DNA from 4 places in the Serratia fonticola genome. Region 1 is predicted to be linked to each of the others. Evidence: predicted binding sites of a transcription regulator. Region 1 holds the regulator's gene; each other region holds the start of a gene.

Evidence for each region. Region 1 encodes Fur, which represses iron uptake genes when iron is present. Its sites were predicted from a motif close to ATAATAATGAGAACNACTATCAA; they were not measured.
Region 2: the regulator Fur is predicted to act here: its motif matches at 1,334-1,356, upstream of WN53_RS22425 (TonB-dependent siderophore receptor).
Region 3: the regulator Fur is predicted to act here: its motif matches at 1,429-1,451, upstream of feoA (ferrous iron transporter A).
Region 4: the regulator Fur is predicted to act here: its motif matches at 903-925, upstream of sufA (Fe-S cluster assembly scaffold SufA).

Annotation. Positions count from the first base shown of each region.
Region 1 covers NZ_CP011254.1:3,511,046-3,514,279, reverse strand. Annotated here, with positions in the region: gene ybfF (esterase) at 1-144, shown strand, start outside; gene ybfE (LexA regulated protein) at 392-679, shown strand; gene fldA (flavodoxin FldA) at 883-1,422, shown strand; gene fur (ferric iron uptake transcriptional regulator) at 1,748-2,194, shown strand; gene WN53_RS15615 (beta-N-acetylhexosaminidase) at 2,376-3,234, opposite strand, start outside.
Region 2 covers NZ_CP011254.1:5,061,550-5,064,783, reverse strand. Annotated here, with positions in the region: gene WN53_RS22440 (3'-5' exonuclease) at 1-372, opposite strand, end outside; gene WN53_RS22430 (hypothetical protein) at 668-1,150, opposite strand; gene WN53_RS22425 (TonB-dependent siderophore receptor) at 1,475-3,234, shown strand, end outside.
Region 3 covers NZ_CP011254.1:1,410,826-1,414,059, forward strand. Annotated here, with positions in the region: gene WN53_RS06280 (molecular chaperone HscC) at 1-794, opposite strand, end outside; gene WN53_RS06285 (hypothetical protein) at 839-1,114, opposite strand; gene feoA (ferrous iron transporter A) at 1,583-1,807, shown strand; gene feoB (Fe(2+) transporter permease subunit FeoB) at 1,883-3,234, shown strand, end outside.
Region 4 covers NZ_CP011254.1:4,533,409-4,536,642, forward strand. Annotated here, with positions in the region: gene menI (1,4-dihydroxy-2-naphthoyl-CoA hydrolase) at 1-60, shown strand, start outside; gene WN53_RS20070 (hypothetical protein) at 97-501, opposite strand; gene sufA (Fe-S cluster assembly scaffold SufA) at 977-1,348, shown strand; gene sufB (Fe-S cluster assembly protein SufB) at 1,363-2,862, shown strand; gene sufC (Fe-S cluster assembly ATPase SufC) at 2,906-3,234, shown strand, end outside.

The DNA of each region.
Region 1 (3,234 bases):
GTGCAGGATAGCTACCGCGATGACATCGCCCGCCAGTTCCCGCAGGCACGCGCCTATGTGGTTGCAGGCTCCGGTCACTGGGTCCATGCGGAGAAACCGGACGCCGTATTACGGGCAATCCACCGCTTTATTGACCAGCCCTGAGCTCAAGTGGCGAAAAAACGCGCTAGAGAGAATAGCTTAGCGCGTTTGTAGCTAAGTTAGGCATTGTCGTCGCTCCATCTGCTGGGGTAATATGGCGCGCTATAATTTTGCCACCCTGTCCAGGTGTGAAGCTGCGCTTGGCTGGGGGTGAATTTGGGTTAGGGTTTATTGGCCCGAATTGTGTAAATCGAACCGTCTGGAAGCGTAAACCGCTTTTTGATGCAAACTCCCTTGCAGTAGCGCAACAATGGCAAAAGAACAAACGGATCGCACGACGCTGGATCTGTTCGCAGATGAACGCCGTCCAGGGCGCCCGAAAACCAACCCGCTTTCCCGTGATGAACAGCTTAGAATTAATAAGCGCAATCAGCTACGACGGGACAAAGTGCGTGGATTACGGCGTGTGGAGCTGAAAATCAACGCAGACGCGGTAGATGCTCTCAACAAACTGGCCGACCAGCGCAATATCAGCCGCAGCGAATTGATCGAACAAATGCTGTTGGCTCAACTGGCAGAAGAACAGCCAGAACACTGATCTCTGCTGTCGCATAGGCGGCACGGCGTTAAGGATGACGCCAGATCGGTTCCACCTCCGCAGAGGCATCGCATAAACGCGATAAAACCTCAGGGCAAATTTCTGGCATGATACGCATTTACGGCTGAGCAAGCCTGCCCTTGGCAGCGCCTCAGGCCGCGTTTACGCAACACATTCATTTGAATTAAAAGGTTATCTTTACTATGGCTCATGTAGGCATTTTCTTTGGCAGCGACACTGGCAATACCGAAAACATTGCCAAGATGATCCAAAAGACGCTTCAGCAAAAATTCGGCAACGACGTGGCAGAAATCCACGACATCGCCAAAAGCAGCAAAGAAGATCTGGCAGCGTTTGATATCCTGCTGCTCGGTATCCCAACCTGGTACTATGGCGAAGCCCAGTGCGACTGGGATGATTTCTTCCCGACGCTGGAAGACATCGACTTTAACGGCAAGCTGGTGGCGCTGTTTGGCTGTGGCGATCAGGAAGACTACGCGGAATATTTCTGCGATGCGATGGGCACCATCCGCGACATCATTGAACCACGCGGTGCGGCCATCGTCGGCCACTGGCCAACCAAAGGCTACCATTTTGAAGCCTCCAAGGGTCTGGCAGACGATGACCACTTTGTCGGGCTGGCCATTGACGAAGATCGTCAACCTGAGCTGACCAACGAACGTGTAGACGCCTGGGTCAAGCAAATCACTGAAGAGCTGAGCCTGGCCGAGATCGTCGGCTAAGCCTCTGCCCCGGCGGATAGGTAACACATAGTAAGGGCGCCGTAGAGCGCGCCCTTCTGTTATCGGCATCACGGATTAGAGCAATAGAAGCTACAAGTTTGTAACTTCCTACCTCGCCACGGTAGACTGAGATATCGGTTTATCCCATCCATCAAAGCTTTGCATGATTACCCTGTAAACGTGCAAAGATATGTTTGTTAACAACCGGCGGTTTCTATTTGCAGCAACCGGTTCTATAATGAGACGCAATTAACGCTTTGTGCCAACCGATGCCATAGGCGAGAACGCCTCAACTTGATTAGCATAGTAACAGGACTGAATCCGCATGACTGATAACAACTCCGCATTGAAGAAGGCTGGCTTAAAAGTCACTCTTCCGCGACTCAAAATCCTGGAAGTCTTGCAGGATCCGGCATGCCATCACGTCAGTGCGGAAGATCTGTACAAAAAACTGATAGATATGGGTGAAGAAATTGGTCTGGCCACGGTATACCGCGTGCTGAACCAGTTTGACGACGCAGGTATTGTGACCCGCCACAATTTTGAAGGTGGCAAGTCGGTTTTCGAACTGACTCAGCAACACCACCACGATCACCTGATTTGCCTGGACTGCGGCAAAGTGATCGAGTTCAGCGACGAATCCATCGAAGTGCGTCAGCGCGATATCGCCAAGCAACACGGTATCAAGCTCACCAACCACAGCCTGTACCTGTACGGCCACTGTGAAACCGGTGATTGCCGCGAGAACGAAACGCTGCACAACAAGAACTGATTCTGGCCAGCCAGAACGCGAAAACCGCCTAAATGGCGGTTTTTTTATGCCCGGATGATAGGCAAAAAAATCCCCGGACAGGCCGGGGAAAAATATCCACTCAATTATCACAATTGCAGTTTGCTCTCACCTCGCACTATCTCCGCCCCTCTACCGACACGTAGGTGGGCGGAGTTCTCACTTACGCTTTCACTGGCTCGGCACGGCTGAAGCGTTTGCCATCCGGGCTGATTGCACGGATTTGCACGTCACCCGCTACGGATGGGCGTGCTTTATCGTCATAACGCTGCCACTGTTTGCCGCCGTCGGTGGAATATTCAATTCCCAGGCCCGGCAGAGCGATATTCGCCTCCAACTTGCCACCGATGATGCGTGCACCTGGGACCGGCAGGCGATAGCTCACACCCGCTTTATCCATCTTGGCCAGCTCACGTTGGCCAATCAGGTTGGCAAAGCGCAGCCAGTCCTGATCCAGAGTTTTGGTATCGACCTGATGGGTTTCGCCACCTTTGTACTCACGGCCAGCTTTGTAATCCTGCTCCCAGCTGGCGCGGTGCCATGCACGTTCTGCCAGCGACACAGCACGTGGGTAAATCATGTATTCCATCTGCTGGTCGGTACGCACCACTTCGCTCCACAGTTGGGCGGAAAGACCATATGCGCCCGGCCATGGTTTGTCGCTCTTGGCGGTGAAGTGGTTACCGTCACGGTCAACCGAGGTTTCGGCGTTCTGCGGCAGGTTGTTCGGCGCAAAGCTGAAGATCTTCTGCTCGTCGCTGAAACGGGTGCCCCAGTAGTAACCGTGCTCGTCCGGGCTGACTTCATACGGGAAGTCCATGTAGACGTAGTCCGGGTTAGAGATCACCACGTCATATCCCTTGTTCGCCCAGTCGTTAGCCGAGTCGAAACCACCCCAGTACAGGGTATCCCAGAAGTTCACCGCCACATGCTTGGTCGCGAAGGCCTTCGAGTCTTTGGCATCTTTCAGGCCGTCCTGCCACGCCTGCATTCTGTCAATGCCGTGCGCTTTCACCAACTGG
Region 2 (3,234 bases), 1.6 Mb from region 1:
GGGGCAAGGCATTGCCAACTGGTGGTAGGCATGTTCCAGGATCGAGCAATCAAACTCTTTGCCATTGCCCCAGACTTTCACCGTGTCGGTGCTGTGCATGTGAATAAAACGGCTCAGGTTGGTTAATACCCGCTTGAGACTTTCGCTGCCTCCGAAGGCCTGTTTACGAGCTTCGTCTGACTGTTTTGCCCACCACGTCACGGTATCCAGACTGATTGTCCGGCCCGGTTGTTCCTGCTGGCTGTTCACTGCTGCTTCAAATTCTGCCCCTAACTCACCGGTCTTGGGGTTAAAAAACACGCCGGCAACCACCAGGATCACCGCGCTCGGGGTAATATCCAGTGTTTCAATATCTAGCATCAAATGGTTCATGGGGTCTCCAGGCTGAACAAGCTCGTGATGGTACTGCATACAGTCTGGCAGAATATCCAGTTACTTTGAAATAGGCGAAAACGGTCTGTTCACGGTATGATGACTTTAGTCATGTTGCAGAGTTGGTAGCTAGCGTTGAGAACACTTATTTTTATTCTATGTATGATCGGCTATCTGCTGGTATTAGGCTATTTTGGCGTTTACGTTACCGATAAAATCTGCGAAAACGCGCAAAACTTAAGTAAAATCTGCCGCATGGTGGATATCTCTGAACCTCACATCCCACAGTCACACGTCACCCCAGATAGTCGCGGGTGACTAATAGCGTCAATATCGCCGTTATCCCGATTAACACGGCCCATTGGCGCCAACCAAAGCGCGCCAACCCTTCCTGTTGCACCTTGTTAGTGTTGAATTGCCTAACGGTTAGAGTACCAGCCAGTAACATTGTTATGACGATCCAAACCAGGCTCAGGCTGGCGGTGGAGAACTCAGTGTGCAAAATATTGGCGTAATACAGTCGCATGGTCATAAAGTAGATCAGCAATACCCAGCTGAACCCTGTTCGTTTCTTCAGGATCTGGCTGAGCAGAAAAGCGATAAACAGGCTATGAGCCATGGAGATTAACGGTGATTCAAAGGGGTGGCGGACGCAAGTGTTGTATACCGCCAGATAGAGATTAAAGATCAGTAACGCATACACCGTATAAACATACCAGCCATAGACCACTTTCAGTCTTCTGGAGGGGGCAGGGATAGGATTTGCTGTTTGAGTCATGCACACTCCTTGAGTTATCCAGATTTATAGCATTTAACAGCTAAATGAAAACTAAACGGCTCAGGAGCATAAGCTGCTGAGGTAAAGGTTTTCTCCAGGATGACGTACCAATCATAAACCCATAAACTCGCCTGAAACGCCCATCACCAGAGTGCATTTTGCTACTTGAATTCATTGATGGTAAAGATAATAATTATCATTGTTATTAGTATTTATTATCTAACAACATCAGAGCACCGTGACCTCTGTACGCCAAACTGGCCAGCGTTGCCGGCGCGGTACGTTTTCGGTGCAATTTCAATAGATCCCATGGGGAATACAGGTATGCCTGCGTTTTTTCCTGCCAGTCGTTCTTATCTTTACTGCTCGCTAGCGATTTTCCTGCCATTGACCTCTTTTGCTGAAGATACCCTCGTGGTCACGGCCAAACCCGCCGATACGGCGGAAACGGCAACGCATGGCTATGAGGCCAGCACCAGCCAGGGGGCCACTAAAACGGATCGGCCCCTGGTGCTCACCGCGCAATCCGTCTCAGTCGTAACACGCCAACAGATGAGCGACCAAGGGGCTTTGACGGTTAACGATGCGCTGAAATATACCCCAGGCGTTTTCACTAACTTTTCTGGTGGCGCGACGCGTTACGATACTATCGCTCTGCGCGGTTTCCACGGTGGCGACGTCAATAACACCTTCCTGAACGGCCTGCGCCTGCTTAGCGACGGCGGCAGTTATAACGCTTTGCAGATCGACCCTTGGTTCCTGGAACGCATTGACGTGATTAAGGGCCCGTCTTCCGTGATGTATGGGCAAAGTATCCCTGGTGGGTTAGTGGCGATGACCAGCAAACGGCCGCAGTTTGCCACTGAAAACCACGTTAATGTCATGGCCGGCAACAACAATACCAAAGGCGGTGCGTTTGATTCGACTGGGGCATTGAACGAGCAGTGGGCATACCGTTTGACCGGTATTACCCGCAGCAGCGACACCATGTATGACCATCAGCGTGAAGAGCGCTATGCGATTTCGCCTTCGTTGCTGTGGCAACCGGATGAAAATACCTCATTATTGTTGCAGGCCAATCTGCAAAAAGATCCTTCCGGTGGCTACCACAGCGCGGTGCCGTCAGACGGCAGCATTTATACCACCAGTGGGGACAAACTGGGCCGGGGATTTTTTGACGGCGAAAGCAGCCGCAATGTGTTCAAACGTTGGCAGCAAATCTACAGTTATGACTTCTCGCATAGTTTTAACGACGTCTGGTCATTCCGTCAAAACGCCAGCTACACCCACTCCAACGTAGAGCTGGAGCAGGTTTACCAGATTGGCTGGAACGCCGACCGCAGCGAGTTGAACCGTTGGTACAGCGGCTCCAATACGTCGTTGGATGCTTATGCCGTGGATAACCAACTGGCGGCGGAGTTCGCGACTGGTGCGCTGGAACACAAGGTGATGCTGGGGCTGGATTATCAACGTTTTACCAATAACCTGTGGGAAGAGTCTGGTTCGGCCACGCCGTTGAACCCGTTCACCGGCGTTTCCGGCGGGCCAGATATCACTATTCTCAGTCACACCGACTCTAAACGGCGTTATGAGCAGACCGGCGTCTATCTGCAGGACGAAGTCAGCCTCTACAACTGGTATCTCAACCTTTCCGGGCGTGTTGACCGTTTGGAAACCAAGAATACCGTGCTGAATACCGATTCTACCGATGCCCGTACTGACGACCACTTTACGGGCCGAGCCTCTTTGCTGTACCACTTTGACAGCGGTTTCTCGCCGTATATGAGTTACAGCTCCGCGGTGACGCCAGCGGTCCTGGCCGATAAAGAGGGGCATCTGCTTAAACCCACCACCAGCGAGCAATATGAGGCCGGGCTGAAGTATCAGCCTCCAGGCAGTAGCTCGATCTACAGCATTGCCCTCTACGATCTGACGCAGAATGACGTAGCCAACCGCGTGGTGAAGGACAGTTACTATGTGCCTGCCGGTAAGGTACATTCACAAGGGATTGAGCTGGAGGCTCGTAGCCAGGTGAGCGAGCGCCTGAATGTCATTGCCGGTTACAGCTACAACAAAGTGAAATT
Region 3 (3,234 bases), 2.1 Mb from region 1:
CATTGCCGATCCTGCCATTGCCAATGCAGCTGATGCGAGCCCTGTTGCTGATTAAGTTGGCATTTCCACTGCTCGACGCAATCATACAACCGTGCCATATCATGGGGCGCGATCTGCGAGGCGTTCAGTTGCCATTCGTTGAGGCAGGCTTTAATGATTGCCTGGGTAAAATCTTCACCGCCAAGATAGTTATCCCCCGCAGAAGCGTGCACCTCAATCAGCGGCAGATCATATTCCAATACCGTGACGTCAAAAGTGCCTCCACCCAGGTCAAACACCAAAGTACGGCCAACCCCCTGGGTGTGCAGGCCATAAGCCATCGAAGCCGCAGTCGGTTCATTAATCAGCCGCACCGCATTTAAACCGGCCAGCTCAGCGGCAAAACGGGTCTGCTTGCGTTGCTCATCGCTAAAATAGGCAGGTACCGAAATCACCACGTCGCGGATCGGCTGGCCAAGAAAACTCTCTGCGTCTGATTTCAGCGATTTCAGCACGATCGCCGATAGCTCTGGGGCGTCAAACGTCTGTTGATCCAGTTTGAATTTCTTCTTGCTGCCCATGTAACGTTTAAACAACGCTGCCGTCTTTTGTGGGTGGGTCGTCAGGCGAGATAACGCAGAGCGGCCAACCAATATTGACCCATCTTCATCAATGCTGACGACCGAGGGGGTAAGAAATTCATTGAGCGCGTTGGGGATTAAGCGCGACTCCCCGTCTTGCCAGACACTGATCAGGCTATTGGTGGTGCCTAAATCGATGCCGATTGCCGGGGTAGCGTCATGCTGCTGTAACATCGTCCTGACCTCGTAGAGAAGGATACTTGTCGCGCCTGGCGCTTCTAGTAGAGCGGAATTGTGCGCGACAACGTAGTCCATGATGGGGTTTTTATATCGTTTGATATTAGCATGATGGTATTAGGTAGCTCATCGCCATGGAATTTATTTGCTTGAAAGTCATGTTCAACTTTAGTAGAAAAATTTAGCCAGTTGCTCGTTCCCCTGGCTTTCATCTTTTCTAGCGCCACTGGTTGCGGCAGCCCGACAATTTTGACCTGCCGCAATAAAATGGCGATTTTTTTGTCACCCTGTTTCGCGTCATCGCTTTCAGCCCCCATACCGGTAAAAATGCCCCGTTGTTAACACCCTTATTAACACCGCCCTTTCAGGACGTCGATTGTGCCGTAAACACAAATACTTACCCCTCTCATTTACAGCAGGCGATGTTGCCAGATCTGCGCCATAAAACGTTCAGCCACGCTAATAGAGCTACAACTGTTTCATCACTGCAAGAAAATGCACAAATTTGCAACTTAATTAACCTTTTGCGCTCATTTGCAGTGCGTTTGGCTTAATGCTAAAACTAAGGCTGGCAAGGCGTCCATTGCAGATGTGACAATACTTACAATTGCCCATACATTCCGTATTGAATACGATAATTGTTATCACTATGATTCTGCGTATTCCTTGCTCTGCTTCATAACTCGGCGCTTCTGGCCCCATTCATCTTTTCGCAAGTTGTCTGGGTAGCAAATGGTCTGAAGGTGGCATTCCTGTGGGAATTCCCAACTCATTGAGAAGGCAATATGCAGCTGCTTCCTAAACATACCTATAAAATCACCGGCTTCTCCAGCGAGATTAGCCCGGCCTACCGCCAGAAATTGCTGTCGCTTGGCATGCTGCCCGGCTCGCAGTTTGACGTAGTCCGCGTGGCACCGCTTGGTGACCCGATAGAAATAAAGACTCGCCGCGTTAGCCTGGTACTGCGGAAAAAAGATTTAGACCTGATCCTGCTAGATAGCCAACCGTAACGCGCTGTCCCCGCCTCAGGCAGTTGCCGTGTGCAAACGCGGCCGATACTTAATTTACTGATATCACGTTGGTTTATGAAAAAAATCACTATTGGCTTAATCGGTAACCCGAACTCGGGCAAGACGACGCTGTTCAACCAGCTCACCGGGTCGCGCCAGCGGGTCGGTAACTGGGCTGGGGTGACGGTTGAGCGTAAAGAAGGCCAGTTCACGACGCCGCAGTCACAGGTCACGCTGGTGGATTTACCTGGCACCTACTCACTCACCACCATCTCCGAACAAACCTCGCTGGATGAGCAGATCGCCTGTCATTACATCCTGAGCGGTGATGCGGATATGCTGATCAACGTGGTCGATGCCTCCAACCTGGAACGCAACCTCTACCTGACGCTGCAACTGCTGGAGCTGGGTATTCCGTGCATCGTGGCCTTGAACATGCAAGATATTGCCAAGAGCCAGAATATTGAGATCGATGTCGCCGCCCTGGCCGAGCGCCTTGGCTGTCCGGTGGTATCCATGGTTTCTACCAAGGCCGACGGCATTGGCCTGCTGAAACAGACCATCGATAATCATCGCTTCAACCAGTTAAAAGCGCTGGTGGCCTATCCGCCGCTGCTGCTAGACGAAATCACTACGCTGACCGAGGCCATGCCTCAACAATTGCCCACCGAACAGCGGCGCTGGTTGGCTCTGCAAATGCTGGAGGGCGACATCTACAGCCATCAGTTGGCCGGGAAAGCCACCGAGCTGCTGGCACATTCCAGGTTAGCGCTGCAACAGCAGCAGCAGGAAGATCCCGCGCTGGTGATTGCCGATGCCCGCTACCAGTCGATCGCCACTATCTGCGATGCGGTCAGCAACGCCAAACTGGCGTTGCCAAACCGCCTGACGGAGGTGCTGGATCGGGTGATCCTCAACCGCTGGCTGGGGGTGCCAATCTTCCTGCTGGTGATGTACATCATGTTCGTATTGGCGATCAACATCGGCGGCGCACTGCAACCAATCTTCGATCTCGGTTCGGCGGCCATCTTTATTCAGGGCATCCAGTGGGTCGGTTATACCCTGCATTTCCCGCAGTGGCTGACCGTCTTCCTGGCGCAGGGCGTGGGCGGCGGTATCAATACCGTGCTGCCACTGGTTCCCCAGATCGGCATGATGTATCTGTTCCTGTCATTCCTGGAAGACTCCGGCTATATGGCTCGTGCGGCATTTGTCATGGACCGCCTGATGCAGGCGCTCGGGTTGCCGGGTAAATCCTTTGTGCCGCTGATCGTCGGCTTTGGCTGTAACGTGCCGTCCATTATGGGCGCACGCACCTTGGATGCCCCACGTGAACGCCTGATCACCATCATGATGGCCCCCTTTATGTCCTGCGGCGCGCGTTTGGCAATCTTTGCCGTATTTGCGGCGGCCTTCTTCGGCCAGGA
Region 4 (3,234 bases), 1.0 Mb from region 1:
TTCGACGATCGCGATCGCCTGTGCTGTACCTCGCGGCTGACCACGGCTGTATTGGAGTAACTCCTACCCCGCAGGTTTTCGCCTGCGGGGCAAACGTTACAGCTGGAACGGTACCCGTTTCACAAAATCCTTCTGAAAAGCGGTAGCCTTGTCCCAGCCGCCTTCCATCGAATATTTCTGGCAAATCAGCGTTAGCGTATGCCGGGCAAAATGATAGCACTGCACGCGGAACAGCTGACAACGCTGTGGGTTGTTGATCTCGACGATCAGCCGGTTATGCAGTTTGCTCAGCGCATGCAGATAACTCTCGTCATCGCCATTTTCTAGGCATAAATTCGCCATGCCCAAGCTGACACCGTTGTAACGCTTCAGATGATTGATGTTGCATTCCGGCCGCTGTAGCGCCGCTTCCGCCATATAGAAATCCACCGTGGCATCACGGATGTTGAACTTGTATTCATCAATTTTGCTCAGCAGCCACGCATTCATCGAGATAGCCATAGGTCCACGCCCAATTAAAGCTTAATGATAATCATTATCATATTTGCAGCTGTGGCGATGATCAATGCTCCCCGCAGATTTTTTTCTGTTGTGGGTCTTTTGACCCTCACGGGCTAAAAACACGCGAGCGACTAGACTTAAAGCAGGGAAAGGCATTTTTCAGACAGACAAAATGCAGAAATAGGTATTTTCTATGAATGTTTAAAACAGACGACTTATCCGATGCTATAACCTTGTCGGGGCAGCGGGATAAGCCGTACGAGATATGATGAATTGCTATGAATTCAGAGGGATAAAAATTATCCCCGAGTCTATTTTGCCTGGATACGCCATCAGTTTATCGTGTTGCCGAGCGTAAATCCGGGCGTTTGGTAAATACCCCCGCAAAACAAACGGTTGAAGTGATAATCATTATCACTAACATGGGCGGTAAGCCAGATCGGCTGTAGTAAAACACGAATGTGAGGTAGGCCATATGCATACGGAAGATGTTGGTACTTTTTCCTTGGCAGACAACGTCTGGCAAGGCATTTCGCTGAGCGACAGCGCGGTGAAGCAGATAATCAGACTCATGCAGCAGGATGCCCAGGTGAAAGGGTTGCAACTCGGCGTCAAACAATCTGGCTGTGCGGGCTTTGCCTACGTACTGGATTTGACCCGCGAACCAGCCAGCGACGATCTGTTGTTCGAACGTGACGGGGCCAAGCTATTCGTGCCGCTCAAAGCGATGCCGTTTATCGATGGCACCACGGTAGATTTTGTTCGGGAAGGGCTGAATCAGATGTTCAAATTTAATAACCCTAAAGCTCAGAACGCCTGCGGATGCGGTGAGAGCTTTGGCGTTTAAGCGATGCAATCAACATGACACGAAGCAACGTAGAAACAGCGAAAGATGTACCGGCTTGGGTCAGCGAAGGTCGCTACAAGGAAGGATTCTTTACCCAACTGGCCACCGATGAGTTGGCCAAAGGTATCAACGAAGAGGTGGTACGCGCCATCTCGGCCAAGCGTAACGAACCCGAGTGGATGCTGGAATTCCGCCTGGAGGCTTACCGTGCCTGGCTGCAAATGGAAGAGCCACACTGGCTGAAAGCTAACTATGACAAGCTGAACTATCAGGATTACAGCTACTATTCAGCGCCGTCCTGCGGCAGCTGTGATGACGCCTGCGGTTCTCAGCCTGGGGCGGAGCAGCAGCCTGGCGCCAGTACGGAAAACGGCTACCTGACCAGCGAAGTTGAACTGGCGTTTAATCAACTGGGTGTACCGGTGCGTGAAGGTAGTGAAGTGGCGGTAGATGCCATTTTCGACTCGGTTTCTGTCGCGACCACTTACCGTGAAAAGCTGGCGGAGAGCGGGGTGATCTTCTGCTCGTTCGGTGAGGCCATTCACGACCATCCAGACTTAGTCCGTAAGTATCTGGGCCGAGTGGTGCCGCATAACGACAACTTCTTTGCCGCACTCAACGCTGCGGTGGCTTCCGACGGCACCTTCGTCTACGTGCCGAAGGGCGTACGCTGCCCAATGGAGCTTTCCACCTATTTCCGCATTAACGCCGCGAAAACCGGTCAGTTTGAACGCACCATTCTGATTGCCGATGAAGGCAGCTATGTCAGCTACATTGAAGGCTGCTCAGCGCCGGTACGCGACAGCTATCAACTGCATGCGGCGGTAGTAGAAGTGATCCTGCATAAAGACGCCGAAGTGAAGTATTCCACGGTGCAAAACTGGTTCTCCGGCGGCGGCGAAAGCAAGGGCGGCATTCTTAACTTCGTCACCAAGCGTGCGCTGTGTGAGGGCTCAGGGTCCAAAATGTCCTGGACACAGTCTGAAACCGGCTCGGCTATCACCTGGAAATACCCAAGCGTGATCTTGCAGGGCGACAACTCGATCGGTGAGTTTTTCTCGGTGGCGCTGACCAGCGGCTACCAACAGGCGGATACCGGCACCAAGATGATCCACATTGGTAAAAACACCAAGTCGACCATTATTGCCAAAGGGATCTCCGCTGGGCATAGCCAAAATACCTATCGTGGGCTGGTGAAGATCCTGCCCGGGGCGGAAAACGCCCGTAACTTTACCCAGTGCGACTCGATGCTGATCGGGCCCAATAGCGGGGCGCATACCTTCCCCTATGTGGAAACGCGCAATAACAGCGCCCAGCTTGAGCATGAGGCTACCACCTCGAAGATTGGTGACGACCAACTGTTCTACTGCCTGCAACGGGGCATCAGCGAAGATAACGCCATCTCGATGATCGTCAATGGTTTCTGTAAAGACGTGTTCTCCGAGCTGCCGCTGGAGTTTGCCGTAGAGGCACAGAAGTTACTGGCTATCAGCCTGGAACACAGCGTCGGTTAAGCACCCGTATTTATAGCGCAGCAGCGCGATCAGAGGACACAGCATGTTAAGTATCAAGAATTTGCACGTCAGCGCCGAAGGAAATGAAATCCTCAAAGGGCTGAGCCTGGACATCAAACCGGGCGAAGTGCACGCCATTATGGGGCCCAACGGTTCCGGCAAAAGCACGCTTTCCGCCACGTTGGCTGGCCGGGAAGAGTATGAGGTCACCGCAGGTGAAGTGACGTTTAAAGGCAAAGATCTGTTGGAACTGGCTCCTGAGGATCGGGCCGGTGAGGGCGTATTCCTGGCGTTCCAGTACCCGGTAGAGATCCCCGGCGTCAGCAACCATTTCTTCCTGCAGACCTCGGTGAATGCGGTGCGTAATTACCG